4 regions of the Streptomyces sp. NPDC026092 genome follow, and region 2 is predicted to be linked to each of the others. Evidence: riboswitches for the same ligand, from Rfam matches in the RefSeq annotation. Region 2 holds a riboswitch; each other region holds the start of a gene.

What was found. Region 2 has a riboswitch for cyclic di-AMP ahead of AB0F56_RS22030 (M23 family metallopeptidase). Riboswitches for the same ligand answer to the same signal wherever they lie in the genome.
Region 1: it holds a riboswitch for cyclic di-AMP, as region 2 does, so the genes downstream of both, AB0F56_RS27805 (transglycosylase SLT domain-containing protein) here and AB0F56_RS22030 (M23 family metallopeptidase) in region 2, are expected to answer to the same signal.
Region 3: it holds a riboswitch for cyclic di-AMP, as region 2 does, so the genes downstream of both, AB0F56_RS17190 (NlpC/P60 family protein) here and AB0F56_RS22030 (M23 family metallopeptidase) in region 2, are expected to answer to the same signal.
Region 4: it holds a riboswitch for cyclic di-AMP, as region 2 does, so the genes downstream of both, AB0F56_RS01210 (LysM peptidoglycan-binding domain-containing M23 family metallopeptidase) here and AB0F56_RS22030 (M23 family metallopeptidase) in region 2, are expected to answer to the same signal.

Annotation. Positions count from the first base shown of each region.
Region 1 is NZ_JBEZYN010000019.1:105,170-112,509, forward strand. It holds gene AB0F56_RS27780 (RNA ligase) at 1-238, shown strand, start outside; gene AB0F56_RS27785 (AAA family ATPase) at 242-1,159, shown strand; gene AB0F56_RS27790 (serine hydrolase domain-containing protein) at 1,382-2,587, shown strand; gene AB0F56_RS27795 (CapA family protein) at 2,630-3,742, shown strand; gene AB0F56_RS27800 (phosphoribosyltransferase family protein) at 3,802-5,079, shown strand; gene AB0F56_RS27805 (transglycosylase SLT domain-containing protein) at 5,158-6,021, opposite strand; cyclic di-AMP (ydaO/yuaA leader) riboswitch at 6,026-6,182, opposite strand; gene AB0F56_RS27810 (phosphocholine-specific phospholipase C) at 6,488-7,340, opposite strand, start outside.
Region 2 is NZ_JBEZYN010000013.1:112,587-119,926, reverse strand. It holds gene AB0F56_RS22045 (GNAT family N-acetyltransferase) at 1-233, opposite strand, end outside; gene AB0F56_RS22040 (HPr family phosphocarrier protein) at 410-691, shown strand; gene AB0F56_RS22035 (GntR family transcriptional regulator) at 959-1,651, opposite strand; gene AB0F56_RS22030 (M23 family metallopeptidase) at 1,830-2,615, opposite strand; cyclic di-AMP (ydaO/yuaA leader) riboswitch at 2,628-2,794, opposite strand; gene AB0F56_RS22025 (pitrilysin family protein) at 3,018-4,385, opposite strand; gene AB0F56_RS22020 (pitrilysin family protein) at 4,412-5,773, opposite strand; gene AB0F56_RS22015 (DNA topoisomerase IV subunit A) at 6,155-7,340, shown strand, end outside.
Region 3 is NZ_JBEZYN010000009.1:135,393-142,732, reverse strand. It holds gene AB0F56_RS17200 (ATP-dependent Clp protease proteolytic subunit) at 1-136, shown strand, start outside; gene AB0F56_RS17195 (hypothetical protein) at 144-449, shown strand; cyclic di-AMP (ydaO/yuaA leader) riboswitch at 764-961, shown strand; gene AB0F56_RS17190 (NlpC/P60 family protein) at 965-1,441, shown strand; gene AB0F56_RS17185 (LysE family translocator) at 1,507-2,133, opposite strand; gene AB0F56_RS17180 (LysR family transcriptional regulator) at 2,206-3,111, shown strand; gene AB0F56_RS17175 (DUF6584 family protein) at 3,171-3,698, opposite strand; gene AB0F56_RS17170 (ATP-binding protein) at 3,746-4,192, opposite strand; gene AB0F56_RS17165 (8-amino-7-oxononanoate synthase) at 4,350-5,516, opposite strand; gene bioB (biotin synthase BioB) at 5,661-6,947, shown strand; gene AB0F56_RS17155 (adenosylmethionine--8-amino-7-oxononanoate transaminase) at 6,940-7,340, shown strand, end outside.
Region 4 is NZ_JBEZYN010000001.1:264,053-271,392, forward strand. It holds gene AB0F56_RS01190 (aspartate aminotransferase family protein) at 1-1,022, shown strand, start outside; gene AB0F56_RS01195 (XRE family transcriptional regulator) at 1,130-1,768, shown strand; gene AB0F56_RS01200 (DUF6126 family protein) at 1,804-1,959, shown strand; gene AB0F56_RS01205 (tyrosine-protein phosphatase) at 1,979-2,791, opposite strand; cyclic di-AMP (ydaO/yuaA leader) riboswitch at 3,186-3,345, shown strand; gene AB0F56_RS01210 (LysM peptidoglycan-binding domain-containing M23 family metallopeptidase) at 3,350-4,294, shown strand; gene AB0F56_RS01215 (SGNH/GDSL hydrolase family protein) at 4,499-5,284, shown strand; gene AB0F56_RS01220 (STM4011 family radical SAM protein) at 5,271-6,137, opposite strand; gene AB0F56_RS01225 (STM4012 family radical SAM protein) at 6,149-7,340, opposite strand, start outside.

The DNA of each region.
Region 1 (7,340 bases), on a different contig from region 2:
CCGCCTGGAGGACGAGGCGGCGGCGCAGGAACGCGCCATCGACGAGGCGTACGCGGGCATCGCCCACCTCGCCGGGGACCGGGGCGCGTTCGCCCGGGCCGTCAAGACCCTGCCGGTCGACCCGCAGGTACGGTCGGCCATGTTCCTGCGCCTCGACGGGCGGCCGACCGACCTGTTCGTCTGGCGGGCCGTCAGGCCCGAGGCGACCGACCCGTACACCACCGACCTGGAGAACTGAGCCGTGCCCGAAGTACACGTCATGACGGGGCTCCCCGCCTCGGGGAAGACCACGGCCGCCCGGCGGCTGCAGGCGGAGGCCGAGGGCCGGATGCGCCGCGTCAACCTCGACGACCTGCGCACCATGCTGGACGTCCCGGCCCCCGAGCGCGGCCGTTCGCACGCGCACGAGCGGACCGTCCTCGACATCCAGGACGCGGCCGTCCGCTCGGCCGTCGAGGGTGGGTTCGACGTCGTCGTCGACAACACGCACCTCACGCCGCACATCCCCAAGCGGCTGAAGGCGGCCGTCGTCGGCCTCGACGCCCGTTTCGTGGTGCACGACTTCACCGACGTACCGGTCGAGGAGTGCGTACGGCGCGACGCGGCGCGCGAGCGGTCGGTCGGCGAGGAGATCATCCGCATCCTCGCCGACAAGCACGCCAAGGCGACCCGCGGCGGCTGGCGGCTGACCGCCGAGTGGCTGGACGCGCGGCCGTCGGCCGCGCCGTACGTACCCGACCCCGCGCTCCCGTCGGCGGTCCTGTGCGACATCGACGGCACGCTCGCGCTGCGCGGCGACCGGGGCCCGTACGACTTCACGCGCTGCGACCTCGACCTGCTGAACGTCTCCGTGGCCCGCGCGCTGCGCGCCTTCCGCAACGCGGACAACGACACGATCGTGCTCCTGTCCGGGCGCAGCGAGGACCACCGCGCCCTCACCGAGGCGTGGCTCGCGCGCCACGAAGTGCCGTACGACGAGCTGTGGATGCGGGCGTCGGACGACGGCCGGGGCGACGACATCGTCAAGGCCGAGCTGTTCGACGCGCACATCCGGCACCGCTACGCGGTACGGGTCTCGCTGGACGACCGCGACCGGGTCGTCGCGCTCTGGCGCCACATCGGGCTGCCGACCTGGCAGGTCAACTACGGCAACTTCTGAGCCGTGGTGGGGCGGTGCGCTGCGGGCCGAACGGCTCGCCGTGCACCGCCCGGCGCACCGGCCTAGCCTGAGGGAGGGGAGTCGTCGTCCTCGTCTGGCAGGAGGCCTGCCGTGAGGTACCCGCAACAGAGCTCGCGGTCGCAACAGCGCTCGCCTGCGCAACAGCGCTCGCCGTCGCAGGCGAGGTGGCGTCGGGTCGGCGTGGTTCTCGCCGCGACCGGCATGCTGGCCGTTCCCGTCTCGACGGGCGCGGCCTTCTCCGTGGAAGCCCCCGTGGCCGCGTACAGCGCCGCGGAACTCGCCCCGAACGCACTGGCCCCGAACGCACTCGCCCCCTCCGCCACGAACGGCGACTTCGCCGAGCTCACCCCCGACGTGGCGGCCCGCCTGGACACCGCGATCCAGCAGGTCATGCGCGAGGCCGACGTGCCCGGGGTGATGGTCTCGCTGTCCGCCCCCGGCAAGGGCACGTACGTCCGCTCCTTCGGGATCGCCGACAAGACCACCGGGGCGCCCATGAACCCGGACCTCTACATGAGGGTCGGCAGCGTGACCAAGACGTTCACCGTGACCGCCCTGCTCGAACTGGTCGACCAGGGCAAGGTCGGCCTGGACGACACGATCGACAAGTACGTCGACGGCGTCCCCAACGGCGACGAGATCACCCTCCGTCAACTCGCCGGAATGCGCAGCGGGTTGTTCAACTACTCGGCGGACGAAGGCTTCTACAAGGCCCTGACGTCCGACCCGGAACGTCCCTTCACCCCACAGGAGTTGCTCGACTACTCCTTCAAGCACCCGGTGAACTTCCAGCCGGGGGCCCAGTTCGAGTACTGCAACACCAACCTGATCCTGCTCGGGCTCGTGGTGGAGCAGGAAGGCGGACTCCCGCTCGACGAATATCTTCAGCAGAACGTCATGGAACCGGCCGGACTGCGGCACACGCTCCTGCCGGTCGGCACCGAGTTCCCCCGGCCGCACGCCCACGGCTACACCAACCAGACGGCGTCCGGGAAGGTCGAGGACTCCACCGACTGGAACCCCTCCTGGGGCTGGGCGGCCGGTGCGCTGATCTCCCAGCTCGACGATCTGCACAAATGGGCGCGCGTCCTCGCCACCGGAACCCTGCTCACCCCCGAGACCCAGGCGCAGCGCCTCGAGACCCGGCCGACGGGCATCCCCGGGGCGGGATACGGCCTCGGCATCTTCAACGTCGACGGCTGGATCGGCCACAACGGCTCGCTGCCCGGCTACGAGTCGCTGGTGGTGTACCTGCCCGAGGCCCGCGCGACCATGATCGTCATGCTGAACACGGACATCCTGCACGACGGCGTGGAGCCCAGCACGCTCTTCGGTCAGGCGATCACCCAGATCGTCAGCCCGGACAACGTGTACAACCTGCCCGTGGCCCCGACCCCCAAGACATGATTCGTTCAGGCCCGCCGGGCGCGCCGCGTCTACCCTGGGTTCATGGACGGTGACCGGGTCGGACTGTTCCTCTGCGGCGACGTGATGCTCGGCCGCGGGGTCGACCAGATCCTTCCCCACCCCGGCGACCCGGCGCTGCGCGAGCGGTACGTGCACGATGCACGGTCCTATGTGGCGCTCGCCGAGGCGGTGAACGGCCCGATCCCGCACCGCGCGGACTTCACCTACCCCTGGGGCGTCGCGCTCGACGCCCTCGACGTGGCCGCGCCCGACGTGCGCGTCACGAATCTGGAGACGGCCGTCACCACGAGCGACGAGTACGCCCCCGGCAAGGCCGTCCACTACCGGATGCACCCGGAGAACGTGCCGTGTCTGACCGCCGTCCGCCCCGACGTCTGCGTCCTGGCCAACAACCATGTCCTCGACCACGGCCGCGGCGGCCTCGCCGACACCCTCGACACCCTGGCGAAGCACGGTGTGCGCACGGTGGGCGCGGGCGAGGACGCCGAGGCGGCCGCCCGGCCCGCGATCGTCGACCTGCCCGGCGGCGGCCGGCTCGTCGCGTACGCCCTGGGCATGGCCTCCAGCGGCATCCCGCGCGACTGGGCGGCCACCGCGGCCCACAGCGGGGTCCACTACGCCGCCGGGCCCACCGCCACCGCAGCCACGCGGCTCCTCGCCCGGATCCGGGAGGCCAAGCGCCCCGGCGACCTCGTCCTGGTCTCCCTCCACTGGGGCTCCAACTGGGGGTACGCGCTCTCCGGCACCGACGTCGCCTACGGGCACGCGCTGATCGACGCCGGTGCCGACGTGGTGCACGGCCACTCCTCGCACCACCCCCGGCCGCTGGAGGTCCACCGCGGCAAGCTCGTGCTGCACGGCTGCGGAGACCTGATCAACGACTACGAGGGCATCACCGGCTACGAGCAGTACCGCGACGACCTGCGGCTGCTGTACCTCGTCTCGGTGCGGCCCGACGACGGCCGACTCCAGGAGGTACGGATCATCCCCCTTCGGGCCCGGCGCATGCGGCTGGAGCACGCTCCCGGCCGCGACGCGCGCTGGCTCCACGACGTACTGGGCCGGACCAGCCGGCCCCACGGCGCGCGGGTCGACCTCGACGAGGACGGAACCCTCGTCGCACGCCCCGCCTGACGGGCGGCGGCCCGCACCCGCCCGCGCGCCGGCTTCAGGACCAGGGAGACGAGCGGGTCATGTACTTCACCGATCGCACCGACGCCGGACGGCAGCTCGCCGCACGCCTGGAGCACCTCAAGGGCCGCGACGTCGTGGTCCTGGGGCTTCCGCGCGGCGGGGTGCCGGTCGCCGAACAGGTCGCCGACGCCCTCGGGGCCCCACTGGACGTCTGCCTCGTCCGCAAGCTCGGGGTGCCCTTCCAGCCGGAGCTGGCCATGGGCGCCATCGGCGAGGGAGACGTACGGGTCCTCAACGACCACGTCCTCGCCGACAGCCGCGTCTCCGCCGGGGACCTCGCCGGCGTGGAGGCGCGCGAGCGGGTCGTGCTCGGGCAGCGCTCCCGGCGCTACCGGGGCGCCCGGCCCGCGGCTCGGCTCGACGGCCGGACCGTCGTGGTCGTCGACGACGGCCTCGCGACGGGCGCGACGGCGGTCGCCGCCTGCCGGGTCGTCCGGGCCCAGGGGGCCGCGCGGATCGTCCTCGCCGTGCCGGTCGCGCCGGCCGACTGGCGGGAGCGGATCGGCCGGGAGGCGGACGAGACCGTCTGCGTCCACGAGCCGGCCCTCTTCTACGCGATCGGCCAGTTCTACCAGGACTTCTCCCAGACCCCGGACGAGGAGGTCGTCGCCTGTCTGGAGCGCCACCACGCAGGCCGTGACCAGGACGACGGGGACCCGGAGGTGCTCATCCCGGCCGGGGACGCGGAGGTCGGGGGCCACCTCGTGGTGCCCGACGGCGCTCCGGGGATCGTCGTGTTCGCCCACGGCAGCGGCAGCAGCCGGCACAGCCCCCGCAACCGGGCCGTCGCCGAGAGCCTGAACCGGGCCGGGCTCGGCACGCTCCTCTTCGACCTGCTCACCGAGGACGAGGCCGCCGACCGCGCCAACGTCTTCGATACCGAGCTCCTCGCCGGCCGGCTGTCGAGGGCCACTCACTGGCTGGCCGGCCGCCCCGGCCTCGACGGGCTGCGGACCGGCTATTTCGGCGCCAGCACCGGCGCGGCGGCCGCCCTCTGGTCCGCCGCCGACCCGCTGTCCGAGGTGTCCGCCGTGGTCTCCCGGGGCGGCCGCCCAGACCTCGCGGGCCCACGACTCGCCCAGGTCCGCGCCCCCACCCTGCTGATCGTGGGTGGCCACGACCGGCTGGTCCAGGACCTCAACGAGGAGGCCCGCTCCCGCCTGACGTGCGAGAACGACCTGGTCGTCGTCCCGGGTGCCGGCCACCTCTTCGAGGAACCCGGCACCCTGGAACAGGTCGGCGAACTCGCCGCGAACTGGTTCGGCGACCACTTCTAGAGCGGTCGCCGCCAGTGCTCAAGGCCTCCGGTGCTCAAGGCCGCCCGTAGTCAAGGCCGCCCGTGCTCAACCGGCCTGTCAGTAGGGCCCGTTGACGTTGTCGATGGAGCCGTACCGGTCCGCCGCGTAGTTGCAGGCGGCGGTGATGTTGGCGACCGGGTCGTAGAGGTCCATCGAGGTGCCCGGCACGTGGTAGGCGAGGAACGTCGGCTCGATCACCTGGAGCAGGCCCTTGGACGGGGTGCCCTTGGCGGCGTTGGAGTCCCAGTTGTTGATCGCCAGCGGGTTGCCGGAGGACTCACGCATGATGTTGCGCTGGATCCCCTCGTACGAACCGGGGATGCCGTACTTCTGCATGATGTCCAGCGACTCGCGGATCCAGCCGTCCAGGTCGTTGGTGTAGGTCTTCGCGGCCGCCTGCGTCGCCTGGGTCGACTTCGCGGGAGCCGCCTTCGACGGGGCGGCGGCCGGGGCGGCGGCGCGCTGCTGGGAGCGGTCGGCCCGGTCCGTACTCGTCGTACGGGCCTGCGACTTCGGCTTCTTCGGAGCGGCGGCGGCCTTTCCGTGCAGCTTCAGTTCCAGGCCGGGGTGGATGAGTGACGGGTTGTCACCCACGGCCGCGCGATTCGCGCGGTACAGGGCCTTCCAGCCGCCCTGCACGCTCTGCTTGTGGGCGATCACCGAAAGGGAATCGCCGCGGGTGACGGTATAGGTCTTGGCCGCGGAATTCTGCGCGGCCGGAATGGATTCCGCGATCTTCGCCGGGGCGCTGAGAACGGTCTTCCCCGTGAGGGCGATCTCGGGGGCCGACTGGGGCGCGGCGTGCGCGGTGGCCGTGCCGACCAGGGGCAGGGCCAGGGCGGCGCCGCCCGTGCTCGCGAGGGCGAGGCCGCGGGTCAGGGGCCTTCTCTTGGGGCGCCGGTGCTTACCGTGTGCGGGCATGATGCAGTCCTCTCCGGCGCCTGCGGGGTGAGCTGTCGGGTTCGGGCTGGAGATGCCCGGCCGCGCATGCGCGACTTCACCCCGAGCCGTGCCGGAAAAACCGGACCGGCGAAAAGTGGGTCCCCCGCTCCTGCCATCGGGTGAATGAGCGGTCTAATTCGGACGGTGGCAGGATTCGGCGTTCCGTCCGGGTCGAGGTGACCGTAAGCGAGAAATGTCGGACGAAACAAGGCGCCGAATGCGCGGGTATTTCTTCGAGAACTTCCGCGACCCGCCCGGCGCCCCGAACTTCCTTGCCGGACAAGGGGACGGGGCGGTTCCAAAGATCGTCGAAAACCTGAGGTGATTCGGCTCACGCGCCATGCCATAACGGACATGCGGGGAAATACGACCGAGTTGAGAAATGGGGCACAAGGGCATATGAAATCCCTTGTGCCCCATTTGGCAGGAACTGTGGGTGTGTGGGTCAGCCGCTGATGCTCGGCGCGCCCGTCTCGATGTGGCCGGTGTAGCGGCGCGACCAGGTGCCGTCGATGTCGGCCAGGATCGTGAAGTCGTACCAGCCGTTGCTGTACGCCACGGCGTTGAAGTAGTCCTCGCGCGAGGAGTTCGCCGCCACCGTGTACGTCCACGGGCCGTCGGTGCGGTACGCGTTCGAGCGGATGGTGAAGGTCACCGGACCGGCCGAGGTGTTCGTCAGCTTGAAGTAGATCGCCGTCTTCCCGGTGCCCGGCTCGGTCGCGAACCGCGCCGCCACCTCGATCGCCTTCCCCGCCTTGGAGGCGTCGCCGATGAACCGCCGCAGGAAGCGGTTGGGCCCCATCATCGAGATGTCGTACTTGCCCGAACCCGACCCGAGCCCGATGTTGAAGTAGTCCGTGGACGTCGCGCCCGGGTCGACCGTGTACTGCCAGGCCGCCGTGTCCCGGTGCTGGTGCGGGTGGATCGTGAAGTGCGCGGGCCGCTTCGCCTGGGCGCCCTGGTTCGTCATGGAGAACCAGGCGAGGATCTTGCCCGCCGCCCCGAACTCGAACCGGTCGAGGTTCCCGTTGACCTGGTACGGCAGGGCGCGCGCCGGACGCGTACCGGACTCCTGCGCCGGCAGGGCGTTGTCCTGCGGCACCGGGTTGGGCAGCGGGCCGCAGGTGTCCTGGCCGATGACCTTGGCCGTGGAGGGCAGACCCGAGGGGACGCCGTACACCGGGCGCGCGAAGTCGAAGACACCCGTCAGGTCGCCGGTGACCTTCCGTCGCCAGGCGCTGATGTTCGGGCACGATGCCGGGGTGCCGAGGGCGGCCGTCCAGGTCTCCATGAAGCGC
Region 2 (7,340 bases):
TGGTGGGTGAAGCGGTGCACGTCCTTGGCGGAGAGCCGGGGGTAGGGCGCGAAGAAGCGGTAGTACTTCGACTCGTCGGAGACCTGCTCGTAGAAGCTGACCAGCCGGTCGGCGTCGTCGGCGGTGATGGGCCTGATGCGCGCGGTTCCGCCGTCGCGGAGGACGACGTCCGCTTCCCAGTGGTCGGGGTACTCGTGTTCCGCTTGCTCCGGCCGTTCCGACGCGCTCTGCATGGGGCAAGCGTACGGCCGGGGTACGACACGGGCACCGGTCGCGCGGCGGGTGTGCACCATGCAAGGTAAGGGGGACCGAACGGCCCCCCGGTGGGGGTCGAAGGTCGGCGACGAGCACCCCGCGACCCGTGAGAGACTGGTCTAGACAACCCGCTTGAGACTTGAAGGGCAACACCATGGCTGAGCGCCGCGTCAACGTCGGTTGGGCCGAGGGCCTGCACGCCCGCCCCGCCTCCATCTTCGTCCGTGCCGCCACGGCCTCCGGCGTCCCCGTGACGATCGCCAAGGCCGATGGCAACCCGGTGAACGCCGCGTCGATGCTCGCGGTGCTCGGTCTGGGCGCGCAGGGCGGCGAGGAGATCGTGCTCGCTTCCGACGCCGAGGGCGCCGAGGTCGCGCTCGACCGTCTGGCGAAGCTGGTTGCCGAGGGGCTCGAGGAGCTCCCCGAGACCGTCTGACGGATGTCCGGCCGGACGGACGTCCGGGCCGAATGCGCGGGAAGCCGCACACGCCGAAATGACGGCGGGTGCGGCTTCTTCTTTTCCGGCACCCCGAAACGTCTCGTTTTCCCGTACCGCGAAACGCCTCCCGAACCGTCCCGCGAAAAGCCTCCCGAAACGTCTCCCGAAACATTCCGTAGTGAATTCAGGGGATCCGGGCAGCCCGAAGAAAGCCCGTCGAATTCCCCCCGTCAGGGCGAGCCCTCTTTGTATACGGCCCGCTCGTTAATTCCGGCCGCTCGCGGTGTTGACGACATGTTGCGAAGTCCTCACACGCCCGCGCGGTGGACGCTCGGGGCGCTTCAGCCGGTGCAGCAGCAGGGAGCGCTCGGCGTGCAGCGCGGTCAGGGCGCGGGCCCGTTCGGCGTCGCCGCGCGCCACCGCGTCCACGATCGCCCCGTGCTCCGCCCAGGCCTCGACCGGCTGGGCGGGGGCCTCGACCGCGTACATCCAGGCGATCTTGTGCCGCAGCTGGGTGAGCAGGGCGGTGAGCGCCGGGCTGCCCGAGGCCTGCGCCAGGGTCTCGTGGAACCAGCCGCCGAGCGAGCGCAGATCGTCCCCCTGACCGCGCCTGGCCCGCTCCTGCCCCAGTCTGACCAGGCCGCGCAGCACCTTGAGGTGCGCCTCGGTGCGGCGTTGCGCGGCCCGGGCCGCGCCGAGCGGTTCGAGGAGCGAGCGCATGTCCAGGAGGTCGGCCGCCTCCTGCTCGGTCGGCTCGGCCACCTGGGCGCCCGCGTGCCGGCGGGTGATCACGAAGCCCTCGGACTCCAGGGTGCGCAGCGCCTCGCGGACCGGGACGCGGGAGACTCCGTACCGGCGGGCCAGCTGCTCCTCGGTCAGCCGGCTGCCGCGCTCGAAGACGCCGGTGACGATGTCGTCCCGGATCGCCGTGCACACCGAGTGCGCGGGAATGCGCATGATCGACCTCCGCCTTAATACGCGCGAAACCGGTTGTCCGGTGACTCTATTGCAGCGGGGCGGTATTTCCGACGGGTCCTCGGTAATCATGGATATCTTTTGGTCAGCGAAAAGCCCCGGCTCAGTACGAGCCGGGGCTTTTCTGACGTGCGGTGCGGGACCTCGACGGCCGGTCGGGTCAGACGTTCACGCCGCGGGCGCGGAGGTACGCGACCGGGTTGATGTCGGAGCCGTACTCGGCGGTGGTGCGGGCCTCGAAGTGGAGGTGCGGGCCGGTGGAGTTGCCGGTCGAGCCCGAGATGCCTATCTGCTGGCCCGGGGTGACGGACTGGCCGACGGAGACACTGATGGCCGAGAGGTGCCCGTACTGGGTGTACGTGCCGTCGTTCATCCGGATGACGATGTTGTTGCCGTACGCGCCGCCCCAGCCGGCCTCGACGACGGTGCCGGAGCCGACGGAGACGACCTTGGTGCCGGAGGCGGCGTGGAAGTCGACGCCGGAGTGGCTGCCGGAGGACCAGAGGGAGCCGCCGGTCTTGTAGCCGGTGGAGACGTACGAGCCGGCCACGGGCAGCTGGAAGGAGTTCAGGCGCTTGCGCTCGGCCTCACGGGCGGCGCGCTCCTTGGCCGCGCGGATCTCCTTGGCGCGGGCCTCCGCCTTGCGCTTGGCCTCCGCCTTGGCGCGGGCCTCGGCGACGCGCTTGGCCTCGGCCTCGGCGGCCTCGCGCTCCTGCGCGGCGGCCTGGGCGTCGATCTTGTCGGCGAGGGCGTTGTCGGCCACGACGACCTGGGTCAGGCCGGTGTCCTCGAGGGAGGGGGCGTCCGTGTCGGCGGCGAGCGCCGGGGAGGCCAGGGTGCCGATGACGCCGGCGGTGGCGAGGGACGCGACGCCGGCGACGCCTGCGCTGCGGCGCGCCAGACGGCTCGGACCACGATGCTTCCCGGTGGCACGGGTGAACGCCATGTAGTGGCTGATCCTTTCCTTCCTTCTCGCCTACCGGGTTAGCTGACGGGTTCGGAGCAGGAAGGTCTCCTACGGGCCCCTCCGCACGGATGCGAAGGCGTCCGATTCACCCCAGGGACTTCGTGTGGGTCCCCGGCTCCCCAGGCTCGCGCCTGACGGGGACTCGGCGATGACTGTCCGATGCCGCGGGCGCGGCGGGTGCAACTGGCGAACAGCCGGACCGACGCTAAGCGGATCGTCTTTCAATCACCAAACAGACACGCCAGTTTGTAAGACATGCCACAGGGCATACGGTCACCCTCCGCCCCAATACGGACATAGCGGAGGACCCCGACGTAACGTGACGTCGGGGTCCTCCGTTTGCTCCGCTTCGGCGGCGGTGCGCCGCTCGATGCTGCTCGATCAGCCGGTGACGACGGTGACTTCGCCGATGCCGAGGGCCCGGACCGGCTCCTCGATCTCGGCCGCGTCACCCACGAGCACCGTGACGAGCCGGTCCACCGGGAAGGCGTTGACGACGGCTGCCGTCGCCTCGACCGTGCCGGTCTCGGCCAGGCGCGCGTACAACTGCGCCTGGAAGTCGTCCGGGAGGTGCTGCTCGACCTGGTCGGAGAGGGTCGCCGCGACGGAGGCCGCGGTCTCGTACTTGAGCGGAGCCACGCCCACCAGGTTCTGCACGGCCACGTCGCGCTCGGCGTCCGTCAGGCCCTCGGCGGCGAGGGTGCGCAGCACCTTCCACAGGTCGTCAAGTGCCGGGCCGGTGTTGGGGGTGTCCACGGAGCCGCTGATGGCGAGCATCGAGGCGCCGTGGCCCTCGCCGTCGGAGCGCAGGACCTGGCCGAAGGCCCGGACACCGTAGGTGTAGCCCTTCTCCTCGCGCAGGACGCGGTCCAGGCGGGAGGTGAGCGTGCCGCCGAGGCAGTACGTGCCGAGGACCTGGGCGGCCCAGACGCGGTCGTGCCGGTCGGCGCCCACGCGGCCGATCAGCAGCTGGGTCTGGACGGCGCCCGGCCGGTCGACGATGACCACACGGCCTGTGTCGTCGGCCGTGATCGGCGGCATGGGCCGGGGCTCCGCGCTGTTGCCCGTCCAGGCACCGAGCGACTCGGCGAGGACTTTGTCCAGGTCCACGTCGGTCAGGTCGCCGACGACCACGGCGGTGGCCGTGGACGGCCGCAGGTGGGTCTGGAAGAAGGCGCGGACGGCGGCGGCGTCGATGGCGGCCACCGTGTCCTCGGTGCCCTGGCGCGGCCGGGACATGCGGGACTCGGCCGGGAAGAGCTCCTTGGAGAGCTGCTTGGCCGCCCGGCGGGCCGGGTTGGCCGTCTCGTGCGGGATCTCGTCGAGCCGGTTGTTCACCAGGCGCTCGACCTCGGTCTCGAGGAACGCCGGCGCGATCAGGGCCTCCGAGACCAGCCCGAGCGCCTTGGGCAGCCGGGAGACGGGAACCTCCAGGGAGACCCGTACGCCCGGGTGGTCCGCATGCGCGTCGAGCGTGGCGCCGCAGCGCTCCAGCTCGGCGGCGAACTCCTCGGCGGTGTGCTGGTCGGTGCCCTCGGTGAGGGCTCGGGCCATGATCGTGGCGACACCGTCGAGACCGGCGGGCTCGGCCTCCAGCGGGGCGTCGAAGAAGATCTCGACGGCCACGACCTGCTGGCCGGGGCGGTGACAGCGCAGCACCGTCAGGCCGTTGTCCAGCGCTCCGCGGTCCGGCGCGGGAAAGGCCCAGGGCCTCGCCGCGCCCGGCTCGGGCTGCGGGTGGAACGTCATGCTCGTCAAAGACGCGGCAGCGTCGGTCACTGGTCCGCTCCCTCTTCCTCGTCGCTGTCGCCCTGCTCGGCGTCGCTCTGTTCGGTACCGATCGGCTCGTAGACCAGCACCGCGCGGTTGTCCGGGCGCAGCCGGGCCGCGGCGACCTCCCGCACCTCGTCGGCGGTGACGTCCAGGACCCGGTTGACGGCGGTCAGGGCCAGCTGCGGGTCCCCGAACAGGACCGCGAAACGGCACAGTTCGTCGGCGCGGCCGGCGACCGTGCCGAGCCGGTCCAGCCACTCGCGCTCCAACTGGGCCTGGGCGCGCTCCATCTCCTCGGGCGTCGGGCCCTCGGCGGCGAACCGGGCCAGCTCCTCGTCGACGGCCGTCTCGATCTCGGGCACCTCGACGCCACCGGAGGTCTTGACGTCCAGCCAGCCCAGCGAGGGCGCACCGGCCAGGCGCAGCAGGCCGAAGCCGGCCGCCACGGCCGTACGGTCGCGGCGCACAAGGCGGTTGTGGAGCCGGGACGACTCGCCTCCGCCGAGCACGGTCAGGGCGAGGTCGGCGGCGTCGCACGCGCGCGTGCCGTCGTGCGGGAGGCGGTAGGCGGCCATCAGCGCCCGGGCCGGGACCTCCTCCTCGACGACCTCGCGCAGCTGCTCCCCGATGGTGTCGGGCAGGGTGCCGTCGCGCGGGGGCAGCTTGCCGTCGTGGGACGGGATGGAGCCGAAGTACTTCTCGATCCAGGCCAGCGTCTGCACCGGGTCGATGTCGCCGACGACCGAGAGGACCGCGTTGTTCGGCGCGTAGTACGTACGGAAGAAGGCCCGCGCGTCCTCCAGCGTCGCCGCGTCCAGGTCGGCCATGGAGCCGATCGGCGTGTGGTGGTACGGGTGGCCGTCGGGGTACGCGAGGGCGGTCAGCTTCTCGAAGGCCGTGCCGTACGGCACGTTGTCGTACCGCTGGCGGCGCTCGTTCTTGACGACGTCCCGCTGGTTCTCCATGGACTCGTCGTCCAGGGCGGCGAGCAGGGAGCCCATGCGGTCCGCCTCCAGCCAGAGCGCGAGCTCCAGCTGGTGCGTCGGCATGGTCTCGAAGTAGTTGGTGCGCTCGAAGCTCGTCGTGCCGTTGAGCGAGCCACCCGCGCCCTGCACCAGCTCGAAGTGGCCGTTGCCGTGGACCTGCTTCGAGCCCTGGAACATCAGGTGCTCGAAGAGGTGGGCGAGGCCGGTGCGGCCGGCGACCTCGTGGCGGGAGCCGACGTCGTACCAGAGGCACACCGCGGCGACCGGGGTCAGGTGGTCCTCGGAGAGCACCACCCGCAGGCCGTTGGCCAGCCGGTGCTCGGTCGCTGTCAGGCCGCCTGAGCCGGCCTCTGCCGTGGCCGTGTGACCCATGGGCATGTACGTCCCTTCGATCGCGATATGGAAAAGTCCTGCCACCCTATGCAAGCGCACTGACCCCTCGCGAAGTTCCCACAGGTTCCCCGCGTCCCTCTTCCGGGTCGCGTGGGCGTCGCGGAAACGATTCACGGCCCGATGACGGACGGCTCACGACCCGACGGCGGGCGGCTCACGGCCCGACGGCGCACGGCTCACGGCCCGACGGCGGACGGTTCACGGCCCGACGGCGGGCGGTTCACGAACCGCTCGCGGACCGTGCTCGAACCGCTCCGCTACGGCCCGACCGCCGCTCACGCCCGGGTCGCGGTCGGCGTTGTCGGTGGGACGGTCCACAATGGTCCGCGTCAGATCAACCTTGTTGGTGAAGGAGCCGCAGCCGCGATGGCCCGCCGCAGCACGAAGACACCGCCGCCGGACGACGCGTTCGAGGAGAGGATCCTCGACATCGACGTCGTCGACGAGATGCAGGGCTCCTTCCTCGAGTACGCGTACTCGGTGATCTACTCCCGCGCGCTGCCGGACGCCCGCGACGGCATGAAGCCGGTGCAGCGCCGCATCGTGTACCAGATGAACGAGATGGGGCTCCGCCCCGACCGCGGCTATGTGAAGTGCGCCCGCGTCGTCGGCGAGGTCATGGGCAAGCTGCACCCGCACGGCGACGCGTCGATCTACGACGCGATGGTGCGCATGGCACAGCCCTTCTCCATGCGCCTCCCGCTGGTCGACGGCCACGGCAACTTCGGCTCGCTCGGCAACGACGACCCGCCGGCCGCCATGCGGTACACCGAGTCGAAGATGGCCGCCGCCGCGCTGATGATGACGGAGTCCATCGACGAGGACACCGTCGACTTCACGCCGAACTACGACGGCCAGGAGCAGGAGCCGGTCGCGCTGCCGGCCGCGTATCCGAACCTGCTGGTCAACGGCGCCTCGGGCATCGCGGTCGGCATGGCGACGAACATGCCCCCGCACAACCTGGGCGAGGTCATCGCGGCCGCCCGGCACCTGATCCGCCACCCGAACGCGGACCTCGAGGCGCTCATGCGCTTCGTGCCGGGCCCCGACCTGCCCACCGGCGGCCGGATCGTCGGCCTCTCCGGCATCAAGGACGCGTACGAGAACGGCCGCGGCACGTTCAAGATCCGCGCCACCGCGACCGTGGAGAACGTGACGGCCCGGCGCAAGGGCATCGTCGTCACCGAGCTGCCCTTCACGGTCGGCCCGGAGAAGGTCATCTCCAAGATCAAGGACCTGGTCGGCTCCAAGAAGCTCCAGGGCATCGCCGACGTCAAGGACCTCACCGACCGCAGCCACGGCCTGCGCCTGGTCATCGAGGTCAAGAACGGCTTCGTGCCGGAGGCGGTCCTTGAGCAGCTCTACAAGCTGACGCCGATGGAGGAGTCCTTCGGCATCAACAACGTGGCGCTCGTCGACGGCCAACCGCTCACGCTCGGTCTCAAGGAGCTCCTTGAGGTCTATCTCGACCACCGCTTCGACGTGGTGCGCCGACGCTCGGAGTTCCGCCGTACGAAGAAGCGCGACCGGCTGCACCTCGTCGAGGGCCTGC
Region 3 (7,340 bases), on a different contig from region 2:
CGGCCAGGACCTCGAGCGTGTCGACACCGACATCGACCGGACGACCGTCCTCGACGCGCCGGGCGCGACCGCCTACGGCGTGGTGGACCACGTCGTTCAGAACCGCGGGGCGTCGGGCGGCGCCGGGGGAAGGTGAGCGCGCGATGGTTCCCGAGCTGCCGCCGCTGCCCGCTCTGACGCGCGCCGAGGGCGAGTTCATCGACGCCTATCTCGAAGTCGTCGACCTGCTGGGCCGCATCAATCCATCCAGGGCTTCGCATACATATGGGGCGCTGCGCGCGGCTCAGGCGCTGGTGGGGCGGGCCAACGCCCTGCGGGACGCGCTGACGGCGATGCATACGCGCGGCGAGAGCGAGGTGCACGCGGAGACATTGGCCCGTGCGCTGCGGGTGTTGGACGGGGAGCGTAGATCGGGCCGCGTCACCGTCCCGGAGACACCGGCGAGTTGACATTCCCCCGTGTCGTGTCGAGGTCCACTCGGAGCAGCGCGGCCGCAGAATCGCTCCCCCGTTCGGCGTAGTCGACGAATCGACATATGTGCGGGGTGAGTTGCACAACGGGTGTACACATCTGGCGGAACAGGGCGTCCCACCCCTGGTCCGGGACTCGTCGGCCAAACCTCCGACGATCACGAAACATGCCTGTCCACCCGAATGGATCAGTCGTGAGGAGCCTCACATAACGCCGTTTCGGCTCGGTTTTGGCCCGGGTTGTGGGTCAAGATCCCTCACGACGACAAGCCCCCGCCACCGCGGCGGGGCGGTCCGGGCGGACGCCGAGTCCTGCCGCTGTCCCGGATGTCTGGTCGACAGGAGTGGATCGGCAGGAGTGGAGGACCCGAGCAGTACGGGACGGCCGGCCAGTGAGGCCGTTCCTCGGGGTGAAGCCGCAGCCGCGGCCGGGCAACTTCGCCAGCCCGAACCCGACAGGTCATCCTTCACAGGCGGCTGACGAAGGGTTGCGCATGACTGCGCAGATTCATGTCCCGTCCCTGCTGTCCCGGGCCGGAGCCGTCTCGGCTCTCACCCTCGCCGCCCTCGGCGGCACGATGCTGGCACCAGGAGCCGCATCGGAGGCCCAGGCCGCGACGTCGTACGCCGGCAACGCGCTGAACATCGCGGCTTCGAAGAAGGGATCGCCCTACAAGTACGGAGCGTCGGGACCGTCCCGGTTCGACTGCTCGGGGCTCACGCTCTACTCGTACAAGAAGGCGGGCAAGTCGCTGCCCCGTACCGCGCAGCAGCAGTACAACAAGACCCGGCACATCTCCGCGTCCAGCAGGCAGAAGGGGGACCTGGTCTTCTTCCATTCCGGTGGAAGGGTGTACCACGTGGGGATCTACGCGGGTAGCGGAAAGATCTGGCACTCGCCCAAGAAGGGTTCCTGGGTGAAGCTCGACAAGATCTGGACGTCCAAGGTCTACTACGGCCGGGTGCGCTGACGCCCGGTCGGCTCCGACGTATGACCGAGGGGTGCGGTGGCGCCGCCGCACCCCTCGCCCCGGGGTCAGTGCCCTGGGGACACCAGCAGCGTCACTCCGAGGGCGGCGAGCACGCCGCCCGTCACCCCCTGCACGGTCCGGGCCGTCCGGGGCCGCCTCAGCCGGTGGCCGAGCCGGTCCACGCCGAGGGCCACCAGCGGGAACCAGAGCAGGGCCAGCAGCACCACGATCGACGCGAGCAGCAACGTGCGCGGCAGCACCGCCGCGCCGGCCGGCACGAACTGAGGCAGCAGACTGAGGAAGAGCACGGGCGCCTTGGGGTTGAGGACGTTCGTCAGGAAGCCCTGCCGGACGGCCCGCCCGACCGCCCGCTCCCCCGCCACGTCCGCCGACGGCTCGCCCGCCGTCGCGCGCAGCGCACCGCGCAGCGCCTGCACGCCGAGGTAGAGGACGTACGCGCCGCCGGCGATCTGCAGCGCGCGATAGAGCACGGGTACGGCGATCAGCACGGCCGCGAGCCCGGCCACCGCGAGGGCGGTGTGCACCAGGAGCCCGCCCGCCACGCCCACCGCGCAGGCGACCCCGGCCCGGCGCGAGGCGAGAGCGCTGCGCACGACGACGGTGAAGTCCGCGCCCGGCATGGCCACCATGCCCGCCGCGACCCCGATGAAGGCGATCAGCTGTCCGTCCATGACCCCAGCGTGCCCGCCGAGAGCCTTTAGTGTGTAGACAGGATTTTATGGGTCTGCCAAAAGGAATGCTTAATGCAGGATCTGGTGCGGCTCGCGGCGCTTGTGGCCGTCGCCGAGGACGGCTCGATCACCCGGGCCGCCGCCCGGCTCGGCTACACCCCGCCCGCCCTCTCGCAGCAGCTCGCCAAGCTGGAGCGAGAGGCGGGGGCCGCGCTGCTCGTACGGCACCATCGGGGCGCGCGGCTCACTCCGGCGGGCGAACTGCTCGTCACCCGGGCGCGCCGGGTCCTGGACGAGATGGACCGGGCCCGCCATGAGCTGGCCCGGCTGAGCGGCCTGTCGGGCGGGCGGCTGCGGGTCGGCACCTTCACCACCGTGGGCATCCACCTGCTGCCGCCGGTCCTCAGCGCGTTCCGCCGAGCCCACCCGGACGTGGAGCTGACGGTCGCCGAGTACGAACCGCCGGGCGGGATCCACGCCGTGGCGGCGGGCGAGGTGGATCTCGCGCTGACCCACACGTACGAACCGGCCGAACCGGCGCCGCTGCCGCCGGGGGTCGAGCTGGAGCCGCTGCTGGTCGAGGAGTTGGTCCTGGTCACGGCGCCGGGCCACGTCCTGGCGGAGGGTTCGGGCCGGTTGCCGATCGCGGAGCTCGCGGGCCAGCCACTGATCAGCAGCGCCCCGGACCACCCCCCGCGCCGAGGCGTGGAGGGCGCCCTGGCCCGCGCGGGCGCGACGCCGTCGGTCGTCTGCCGTACACCCGGCTACGCCCTCGTGTGCGCCCTGGTCAGCGCGGGGCTCGGGGTGGCGGTGGTCCCTGAGATGGTCGCGTCGATGACGGCTTCGCCCCTGGGGGTACGCGCCCTGGAGCCGACCTCGTTCCGCCGCACGATCTCGGTCGCCCACCGCGGCGAGGAGTCCGGCCCCGCAGCGGCCTCCCTACGAGCACTCCTGCGCGGCGGCTTCGCCCGGGCCTAGGGACCGTCCGACCGGCCGCATCCTCCATGGCCGGCCCTCACCGGCCCCGGTGGCCTGTGTCAGTCGAAGAGGGCGACGACTCCGCTCACCCAGATTCCGAGGACCGCGAGGGCGCCCACCAGGCAGCCGACGCCCGCCAGGACGTCGCGGACCGACCACGGCTCGGAGGGCGCCTCGTGCGGGTCCTCCAGGCTGTCCTGGTAGGAGGCGGGGTCGTCCCAGTCGACGGGGTGCCCCAGCTCTTCGGCGCAGGCGGTGCGCACCGCGGCGAGTTGCCCCGCCGCGAAGGGGGTCGCAGCCGTCGTCTCGGGACCGCGCCAGGCGAGGGCCTTCATCCGCCACCCGGGAGACCCGTACCGCGCCTCGAACGCGGCGGTCTCGTCGGCGCTGCGGTCCTCTTCGAGGTACATCCAGCGGCCGGCCTCGGCGGCGTCGCCGTAGAGCCGGTACACCTCGGCCAGACGCCGGCGGAGCGTCAGGTCGTACGGGAAGGACGAGACGAGACCGCGCAAGCGCTGGCGCGCGACGGGAACGCGGCCGGCGGCCAGGTCCGCTTCGACTCGGGCAAGGGTCTCTCTCAGGGGCATGGACGCATCATCGGCTACCGCTCTGAGCTGCGTCGACCTGGTTTCTCTCAGTTCGGAGAGGCCGCGGCGGCCGGAGTCGCGGTCCAGGGGAGGTTGATCCAGACCGTCTTGCCGCCCTCGTCGGTCGGGGTGACCGAGAGGCGGCCGCCCGCCTCGGCCGTCAGGATGCGGATGATGACCATCCCGCGGCCGTTGTCCTGCTGCACCGCCGCCGGGAGCCGCTTCGGCCAGCGGGGGTGGCTGTCGGTGACGCCGATGTGGAGCTGCTCCTCGCGCTCCAGGCGGACGTCGACGGTGAAGGTGGGCGACTGGCCGAAGGTGTGCTGGACGGCGTTGGTGGCCAGCTCCGAGACGATCAGCCGGACCGTGTCGGCGGTGTCGCTGCCGCCCGCGAGCCCCCAGCCGCTGAGGACGTCGGCGACATATCTCCGGGCGGCGGACACCGAGGCGGGATCGCTCGGCAGAGTGACGGTTGCTTCCTGGTGGTCTGCCATGGCGACGCTGTCCCTTTCCCACCGGGCCCGGCCCGGTTTGCACTTCGCGTCAGACTGCCACCGATCGTGCCGCCCCGGGCGGCGATCCACCAAGATATGTGCATATTTGTCGCTCGAAGCGGTGAACTCTACGACGAGAGACCGTATTTGGGATCCATCAGTGGGAGAGCGGTGCTGTCCGCACGATCGTGGCGACGGCCTGCTCGATCTGCGCGTCCGTCAGATCCGCGCGGGCCGTGAGCCGCAGCCGCGAGATGCCGTCCGGGACGGACGGCGGCCGGAAGCAGCCGACGGCGAGCCCCTGCTCACGGCAGTCGGCCGCCCACCGCAGCGCCGCCTCCGGCGAGGGCGCGCGGACGGAGACCACGGCGGCGTCCGGGCGTACGGCGGTCAGACCGGCCGCGGTGAGCATCCGGTGCAGCGTGGTCGCCACGGTCCTGGCGCGCTCGGCGAGACCGGGTTCGTCCTGGATCAGCCGCAGCCCGCTCAGGGCCGCGCCGACGGCGGCCGGGGCGAGTCCGGTGTCGAAGATGAACGTCCGGGCCGCGTTGACCAGGTGCTCGACGACCCGGGCCGGGCCGAGGACCGCTCCGCCCTGGCTGCCCAGCGACTTGGAGAGCGTGAGGGTGGCGACGACGTCCGGGGCGCCCGCGAGCCCCGCGGCGTGCAGGGCGCCCCGGCCGCCGTCGCCGAGCACGCCCAGGCCGTGGGCGTCGTCCACGACCAGCCCGGCGCCGTGGGCCCGGCAGGCCTCGGCCAGTTCGGGCAGCGGGGCCCGATCGCCGTCCACCGAGAAGACGGAGTCGGAGACCACGAGCGCCCGGCGGTCCGGGTGGGCTTGGAGGGTCTTGCGTACCGCCTCGGGCTCGGCGTGCGGGACCACGGCCGTCTCGGCGCGCGAGAGCCGGCAGCCGTCCACGATCGAGGCGTGGTTGCTCGCGTCGGAGACGATCAGCGCGTCGCGGCCGCTCAGCGCGGTGAGGGCGGCGAGGTTGGCGGTGTAGCCGGAGGAGAAGACGAGGGCCGCCTCGAAGCCGCAGAACGCGGCGAGTTCGCGTTCGAGAGCGGCGTGCAATTGGGTCGTACCGGTCACCAGACGCGAGCCGGTGGACCCCGCGCCCCAGCGGCGGGCCGCTTCGGCGGCGGCCTCGGTCACCTCCGGGCGGCGGGTCAGTCCGAGGTAGTCGTTGCTCGCCAGATCGAGCGGCTCCGACTCGGCGGACCGGGGCCGCAGCGTGCGGACGAGCCCCGCCTCCGCACGGCGGCGCGCCTCCGTGTCGGTCCAGTCGAACGGGGTCCGGCGGGTGTCCTCGTCCCGGTGCATGGGGCAGATCCTTTTGTAGGCAGCGCACAGACCCTAACCGTCCGGGGCCGGGGAGAGGGTGTGGCCATCCACACACGACAAACTGGCGCGTTTGTTCAGATCCTCCTTGGCCACGAGGTGTGCCGTAAGCAAGGATCAGCCCTTATGGACCTGCTGAACACGCTGGTGGACAAGGGGCTGCGGCGCGAGCTGCCGAGCCGTGAAGAAGCGCTCGCCGTACTGGCGACCTCCGACGACGAACTGCTCGATGTGGTGGCCGCGGCGGGCAAGGTGCGCCGTCAGTGGTTCGGGCGGCGCGTGAAGCTGAACTACCTCGTCAATCTGAAGTCGGGGCTCTGCCCCGAGGACTGCTCGTACTGTTCCCAGCGGCTCGGCTCGACGGCCGGGATCCTCAAGTACAGCTGGCTGAAGCCGGACGAGGCCTCGCAGGCCGCGGCGGCCGGTGTCGCGGGCGGGGCCAAGCGGGTCTGCCTGGTGGCGAGCGGCCGCGGTCCGACGGACCGGGACGTCGAGCGGGTCGGCAAGACGATCGAGGCCATCAAGGAGCAGAACGAGGGCGTCGAGGTCTGCGCATGCCTGGGACTGCTCTCGGACGGCCAGGCGGAGCGGCTGCGCGAGGCGGGCGCCGACGCCTACAACCACAACCTGAACACGTCCGAGGGGACGTACGGGGAGATCACCACCACCCACACCTACGCGGACCGGGTGGACACCGTACAGAAGGCGCACGCCGCCGGTCTGTCGGCCTGCTCGGGGCTGATCGCGGGCATGGGCGAGAGCGACGAGGACCTGGTCGACGTCGTCTACGCGCTGCGCGAGCTGGACTCGGACTCGGTGCCGGTCAACTTCCTGATCCCGTTCGAGGGCACTCCGCTGGCGAAGGAGTGGAACCTCACCCCGCAGCGCTGTCTGCGGATCCTGGCGATGGTCCGGTTCGTCTGCCCGGACGTCGAGGTCCGGATCGCGGGCGGGCGCGAGGTGCACCTGCGCTCGATGCAGCCGCTCGCGCTGAACATCGCGAACTCGATCTTCCTCGGTGACTACCTGACGAGCGAGGGCCAGGCCGGCCAGACGGACCTGGACATGATCGCGGACGCGGGCTTCGAGGTGGAGGGCGCGGGCACGACCACGCTGCCCGCCCACCGCGCGGACGCGCTCGCGGCGGCGGGCGTGACGGCGGGTGCGACGGCCGGCGGCTGTGGCTCGGCGGCGTCGGCGGGCTGCGGCTCGCACGCGGAGGCGAGTGCGGGTGCGGGTGCGGCGGCCGGTGGCGGCTGCGGCTCGCACGCCGAGGCGGGCGGCGGCTGCGGTCCGTGCGGCGGCCACGCGGCGGTCGCCACGGAGGCCCCCGCCGAGGTGCCGGGCGCCCGGACCGACCTGGTGGCCGTGCGCCGTCGTGGCGCCGGAACGGACGTCGCGCCGAATGCGTAACGAGGAGCTGCTGGCCCTGGACCGGGCGCACGTGTGGCATCCGTACGGCCCCATGCCGGGCCGTGCGGAGCCGCTGGTCGTCGAGTCCGCGTCCGGGGTACGGCTCCGGCTCGCCGAACCGGCGCACGGGCAGGTCGAGTTGATCGACGGCATGTCGTCGTGGTGGTCCGCGATCCACGGCTACAACCACCCGGTGCTCAACGAGGCGGCGCGGGGGCAGCTGGACCGGATGAGCCATGTCATGTTCGGCGGGCTCACCCATGAGCCGGCCGTCCGGCTCGCCGCCCGGCTCGTGGAGATCACGCCCGAGCCGCTCCAGCACGTCTTCCTGAGCGACTCCGGTTCGGTGGCCGTCGAGGTCGCGATCAAGATGTGTCTGCAGCACTGGCGCTC
Region 4 (7,340 bases), on a different contig from region 2:
GCAACAGCGGTACGGAGGCCGTGGAGACCGCCCTCAAGTTCGCCCGGTACGCCACCGGGAAGCCCAGGATCCTCTACTGCGCGCACGCCTTCCACGGCCTGACCACCGGCTCCCTCTCGGTGAACGGGGAGAAGGGCTTCCGGGACGGCTTCGCCCCGCTGCTGCCCGACACCGCGATCGCGCTCGGCGACCTCGACGCCCTGGAGCGCGAGCTGCGCAAGGGCGACGTGGCCGGCTTCGTCGTCGAGCCGATCCAGGGCAAGGGGGTGCACGAGGCCCCGCCCGGCTTCCTGCGCGCCGCCCAGGAGCTACTGCACAAGCACGGGGCCCTGCTGATCGCCGACGAGGTGCAGACCGGGCTCGGCAGGACCGGTGACTTCTACGCGTACCAGCACGAGGAGGGCGTCGAGCCCGATCTGCTCTGTGTCGCCAAGGCCCTCTCCGGCGGGTACGTGCCCGTCGGCGCGACGCTCGGCAAGGACTGGATCTTCAAGAAGGTCTACTCGTCCATGGACCGCGTCCTCGTCCACTCCGCCAGCTTCGGCTCGAACGCGCAGGCCATGGCCGCCGGGCTCGCCGTGCTCTCGGTGATGGAGAACGAGGGGACGGTGGCCCACGCGCGCCGGATCGGCGAGCTGCTCTCCGCCCGCCTGAAGGAGCTCGTGCCGCGCTACGAGCTGCTGCACGAGATCCGCGGGCGCGGGCTGATGATCGGCATCGAGTTCGGGCGGCCCTCCTCGCTCGGACTGCGCAGCCGCTGGACCATGCTGCAGGCCGCCCGGAAGGGTCTCTTCGCGCAGATGGTCGTCGTGCCGCTGCTCCAGCGCCACCGGATCCTGACCCAGGTGTCGGGCGACCATCTGGAGGTGATCAAGCTGATCCCGCCGCTGATCATCGACGAGGCGGACGTGGACCGCTTCGTGGCCGCGTTCACGGCGGTGATGGACGACGCCCACGGCGGTGGCGGGCTGATGTGGGACTTCGGGAAGACGCTGGTCAAGCAGGCGGTCGCGCAGCGCTGACGGTCGCGTGATCGGAATCCTGCGGTGTCCTGCGCGGTCTTGGCCTCGGTCTTTGCCTGTGGGGCAAGAAATTTGCCTCAGAGGAAAAATCCTGGCGGAATGGAGGCATGGAGCACCTCCCCGGGGAGCCGTCCCCGGACCCAGCCGCAGCGGACGCGACCGCCGTCCTGCCGGACGTCGCACCGCAGCTGCGAGGCCTGCGCAGGCGCCGCGGGCTGACCCTGGAGGCCGCCGCGCAGCGGGCCGGACTCTCCCCTGCTCATCTCTCCCGGCTCGAGACGGGTCACCGTCAGCCCTCGCTCCCGATGCTGCTGGCCCTGGCCCGTATCTACGGTACGACGGTCTCCGCCCTTCTCGGCGAGGTTCCGGCCGAGCGCGATCCGATCGTCCGCGCCGGCCGGTCCGAGCCCGTCGAGGCCGACGGCTGGACCTACCGCCAGGCCGGCGGAGCGGGCCGCGCCCTGCAGGCGCTCCGCGTCCACGTCCCGTACGCCACCCGGGCCGACATCGTGCGCGTCCATCCCGGCGAGGAGTGGCTGCACGTCCTCGACGGCCAGGTGCGCCTCGCGCTCGGCGACGCCGTCCATGTCCTGGACCCGGGGGACAGCGCGCACTTCGACTCGCTCACCCCGCACCGCATCGGCGCCGCCGGGCGCGGCGGGGCAGAGCTGCTCTTCGTCCACACGCTGATGCAGAGCCCCGCCGCCGAGCTGTGCCTCGGCGACGGCGCGCCGCACCTGCGCTGAGCCCTTCCGGAAGGCCCGAAATGGAAAGGACCGATATGTCCGAGAAGCCCAAGCCGGTCACCGGCGAGGAGCGCGAGGCCGGCAAGTTCCCCAAGGGGCTGGTCCTCCGGCTCTTCGCGTACCTCGTGGCCGGACACCTCTTCGCCGGGTTCCTCTATCTGCTCTTCGCCCTCGGCGCGCAGAACCAGTGAGACCGCCCGAGGGGTGTGATCACGCCTCGACGACGAGCCGCTCGCGCAGCCGCGCACGGGTCTCCGGGCTGAGCTTCAGGCCCTCGGTGAGGTAGCTCTCGGCCGTCCCCCAGGTCTGCTCCATCGTCTCGAACGCGGCCCGCAGGTATTCGACCCGCGCGTCGAACAGCGGGCTGATCAGCTCCATCACCTCGGGCGCCATCGCGTCCGAGGCCGAAGAGGCGCGGCGCACCTTGTAGCGGCGGTGCGGGTCGTTCGACTTCACGTAGTCGGCCTCGATCGCCTCGCGCTCGACGCCCACCGCGAGCAGCGAGATGGCGATGGAGAGGCCGGCCCGGTCCTTGCCGGCCGCGCAGTGCATGAGCGCCGGGACGCTGTCCTCGGCGAGCGCGTGCAGGATGCGGCTGTGCTCCGCCGTCCGCTCCACGATCATCTGCCGGTACGAATCGGACATTCGGGTCGCGGCCTTCCCGTCGCCGAGGATCTCGCGGAGCTGCTCCAGCTCGCCGGAGCGGACGAGCTTCCAGAACTCCTTGCCGTCGGCCGGGTCGTTGAGCGGTATGTTCACATTCCGTACACCGGGCAGTTCGACGTCCGGGCCCTCGATCTTGACGTCGGCCTGATTGCGGAAGTCGAAGATCGTGTGCAGCCCAAGGGTGGAGAGGAACGCCGCGTCCTCCTCGGTGGCGTGGGCCAGGTGGCCACTGCGGAAGAGGCGTCCGAAGCGCACCGCACCACCGTCCACGGTCGGCAGTCCGCCCACGTCACGGAAGTTGCGTACCCCGGCGAGCTCGGGTTCGGTCGACGGGACCTGGGGCAGCTGCTGCGTCACGAGTGCTCCTGAAGGTAGACGGATCGCGATCGGTTCCTGATCGATTCCTGGGGCAATCATCCCGGGTGCCGGGGGCCGTGCGCACCCCTGGGTAAGGGAATGGGCGTTCTGTCCGAATTAAACCCTTCGATATAACGCGCCCTGGTTGCAGGGGAGATGGGATTCGGGGCGTGAGCAGCGTCTCAAAGGTGACGGACCGTGCCTGATCGTCCGGACCAATTCCCTGGCCGGAAAAGGAAATCGATCCTCCGTCATCCACGGAGGGTGACCGGAATACGGCGCGAATATCACGCCGCGGAATGCGGGCGGAATCGGGCGGCTTGTTCGGCTCGACTCCGCTCGTCTAGCGTCACGCTCAATCCGGTCGGACCGCCGAATCCTGCCACCGCCCGGAATCGAATCCGCACCCATCCACGTACGGCAGGAGCGGGGGACCCAGGTAAGTACGCCGCACCGGCCCGACCGGACGGCTTGGGGTGAAGTCGCGTGAGAACGCGGCCGGACATCTCCAGTCCGAACCCGACAGCTCACCTCGCAGGCGACGGAGAGGAATTCGCCATGCCCGCGAAGGGTAAGCATCGCCGTCCCAAGGTCAACCCGATCACGCGCGGATTCGTCGCCGCCGGCACCGGTGGCGCCGTCGTCGCCCTCCCGCTGCTCGGCGCGACCGGAGCCCACGCCGCCGAGAAGGCCGCTCCGACCGTGACGCCCGAGAAGGCCGTCGCCGCTCTCGCCGCCACCCCCGCGAAGGCCCCGGCCGCTCCGGCCGCCGCCCCCGCGGCGAAGCCGAAGACGTACTCCGTCGTCCGCGGCGACTACCTGTCGAAGATCGCCGCCGAGCACGACCTCAAGGGTGGCTGGCAGAAGCTCTACGCGGACAACCGCCAGGTCGTCGGCGAGAACCCGTCGCTGATCCTGCCCGGCATGAAGCTCACCCTCGGCGCCAAGTCCACGGCCGCCCCGAAGGCCGCGGCGCCCAAGGCCGCTCCGAAGGCCGAGAAGAAGTCCTCGTCCTCCGACACGAGCGAGTCGCGCGCCTCCCGCTCCTCCGAGCGCAGCACGGCCACCCAGGACTCCGCCCCCGCCCAGGCCTCCTCCTCCGGCTGGGTCGCTCCGGTCGGCGGCGGCATCTCCACCCCGTACCGAGCCTCCGGCTCGATGTGGTCCTCCGGCTACCACACCGGTGTCGACTTCATCGCCTCCTCCGGCACCTCGGTGAAGGCCGTCGGCGCGGGCACCGTCCACTCGGCCGGCTGGAGCGGCGCGTACGGCAACGAGGTCGTCATCCAGCACGCCGACGGCACGTACTCCCAGTACGCCCACCTCTCCTCGCTCTCCGTCTCGACCGGCCAGACCGTCACCGGCGGCCAGCAGATCGGCCTCTCCGGCTCGACCGGCAACTCCAGCGGCCCGCACCTGCACTTCGAGATCCGCACCGGCCCGAGCTACGGCTCGGACATCGACCCGCTGGCGTACCTGCGCCAGCACGGCGTCGGCATCTGACGCCTCCGCATCACCCGCGTCACCAGCAGCACCCCACAGGGGCCCGGCACTTCGGTGTGCCGGGCCCCTGCGGCGTATTCCGGCTTGGTGGAATCTTGACCGGTGGCATATCTCACCCGGCGTCAACCCCTCCTTACGGTCGCGTAGGTCACATACGTAAGGGAAAGATGAACTCCCGTGGCAGACGATTCGAGATCAAGAGACATGAAGGCATTCGGGTCGTACGCGGCGATCGGGGACAGCTTCACGGAGGGCGTGGGAGATCCCGGGCCGGACGGGAAGTACGTCGGCTGGGCGGACCGTTTCGCGGTACTCCTCGCCGACCAATTGCCGGAGCACGACGCATTTCGTTACGCCAACCTGGCCGTCCGGGGGCGGCTCCTCGACCAGATCGTCGCGGAGCAGGTCCCGAGGGCCAAGGAACTCGCCCCCGACCTGGTGAGTTTCTGCGCGGGCGGCAACGACATCATCCGCCCCGGCACCGACCCGGACGACGTCGCCGAGCGCTTCGAGCGCGCCGTCGCCGACCTGACGTCGGCGGTCGGCACGGTGATGGTGACGACCGGCTTCGACACCCGCGACGTACCCGTGCTGCGGCACCTGCGCGGCAAGATCGCGACGTACACGGCCCACGTCCGGGCCATCGCCGACCGCTACGACTGCCCGGTCCTCGACCTGTGGTCGCTCAAGTCGGTGCAGGACAGGCGGGCCTGGGACGACGACCGGCTGCACCTGTCGCCCGAGGGGCACACCCGGGTCGCGCTGCGCGCCGCCCAGGTCCTCGGCATGGAGGTGCCGGCCGACCCGGACCAGGTCTGGCCGCCGCTTCCGCCGAGGGGGACCCTGGAGGTCCGCCGCGACGACATCCACTGGGCCAAGGAGTACCTCGTCCCGTGGATCGGGCGGCGGCTGCGGGGCGAGAGCTCGGGGGACGACGTCGCGGCCAAGCGGCCCGACCTGATGCCGCTCGGGGACCTCATGCCCCTGTGACCACCCCGTCGGGCGCGGCCGGGATCCGCTCCAGGACCCCGCCGGCGAACACGTCGTACAGCGGCAGCGTCTCCAGGTGGACGTAGCCGATGTGGCAGTCGCAGACGGCGAGGGGGCAGGCGCGCGGGCGGAGGGCGGCACGGTACGAACCGTCGTACAGGTTGCCCAGCTCGGCCTTGACGAAGTGGCAGCGGCGCACGGTCCCTTCGCCGTCGACGGAGATCACCGACTCGCCGGTCCGGCACGGCAGCCCGGCGGAGCGGTGCGGACGGCGGCTGTACGGGAAGAGGGGGTCGAGGGCCGTCCAGCCCTCGGCCTCCTCGTCGGTGTACGTGTGGCCCTCCGCCGCGTTCACCCAGAGATAGACCTCGGGCGGGAGCTCCGCGCGCAGGCGCAGGGCGTGCTCCCGGTGCTCCGGCAGACCGACGACCCCGACGCTGAACCGCGTGCCCCGCGCCGCAAGGTCGTGGCACTTCGCGAGGAAGCGGTCGTACGGCGTCTGGCCGGGGTGGTACGTGCACCAGAGCGCGAGGGTCTCGGGGTCGGCCTCGGCCAGCCAGTCGGTGCGGCAGCTCAGATTGGTCTGGATCGCCACCCGCTCGATGTGCGGCAGGTGGGACAGCTCGGCGAGGGTGCGCCGGTACCAGGAGCGGACCAGGCCCTCGCCCCACGGCGTGAACAGGATCCTCAGCCGGTCGCCGGTCTGTTCCGCCGCCCAGGCGGCGAAACGCTCCAGCGCGGCCCGGTCGGCCCGCAGCTGTTCACGGCTGTCGCGGCGCTTGGCGAACGGGCAGTAGGGACAGTCGTAGTCGCAGGAGGCGAGCGGCCCCCGGTACAGGATCGTCAGGTCCACGTCCGCGCCCCCTACTTCGGCTCGTAGGCGGCCATCGCCGCACGGACCGCGGGGGAGAAGAGCGCGGGGCCGAGCGCGTCCGAGTGCGCCAGGCCCTCGGCGGAGAGCCGCAGCAGCCCGGCGGGCGCCGCCCCGTCCAGCCAGCCCAGCACCTCGAACCGGCCCAGCTCGTCGGGGAAGTCCGCGAACGGCGAGGAGCCGAACCGCTCCTCGTACTCCCCGGTCGGCATGCCCCGGGCCTGGAGGAGGGACTGGAGCAGATGGCGGCGGCGCGCCTCGTCCGCGTCGACCCACCGGCCCACCCGCGCCCGGCCGAAGTCCTCCGTCGCGGTGTAGTCGTCGATGATCGCGCGGATCTCCCGCATCTCGACGGCGTAGTCGAAGGAGTAGTGCAGCGCCGAGGTGTACGAGCGGGCCCCGCAGCCGAGGCCGATCATGCCGTCGGTCTGGCAGGCGTAGTCGTCGGCGCCCTGCGGCGGGGCGTCCGCGCGGCGGAACATGCGCATCGACACCTGCTCGTAGCCCCGGGCGAGCAGATGGTCCCGGCCGTGCCGGTAGAGCCGCAGCCGCTGCTCGTCCCAGTCGCGGTCGGCGGTCGCCGAGAGCCGGCCGAGGCCGGTGAGGGGACGGACGTACAGCGGGTAGAGGTAGAGCTCCTCGGGGCGCCAGGCGAGGGCGGCGTCGAGCGACTGGGTCCAGGTCCGCTCGGTCTGGCCGTCGATGCCGTAGATCAGGTCGATGTTGAGGACGGGGACGCCGGTCTCGCGGATCCGGCCGAGCGCGGCCTCGACCTCGGCGCGGCGCTGGGGACGCACGGCCGCGCGGGCCTCCGCCTCCACGAAGCTCTGCACGCCGATGCTGAGCCGGGTGGCCCCGCGCTCGGCGAGGACCGCGAGCCGGTCGGCGGTCGCGGTCGAAGGCGAGGTCTCGACGGAGAGGGGGACGGCGCGCAGGTCGACGCCCATCCGCTTCTCGGCGATGTCGCAGAGCCGCTCCAGCTCGTCGGCGGTGAGGAAGGTGGGGGTGCCGCCGCCGAAGGCGGCCGTGGCGAAGCGGACCGGCTCGGCGTCGGGTACGTCGCTGTCGGCGAGCGCTTCGCGGACGGTGGTCGCCTGGCGGTCGAGGGCGTCGAGGTAGCGGGTCGTCAGCTCGTCCGGGGCGCCGATCCGGGTGAAGAGGTTGCAGAAGCCGCAGCGGACCTCG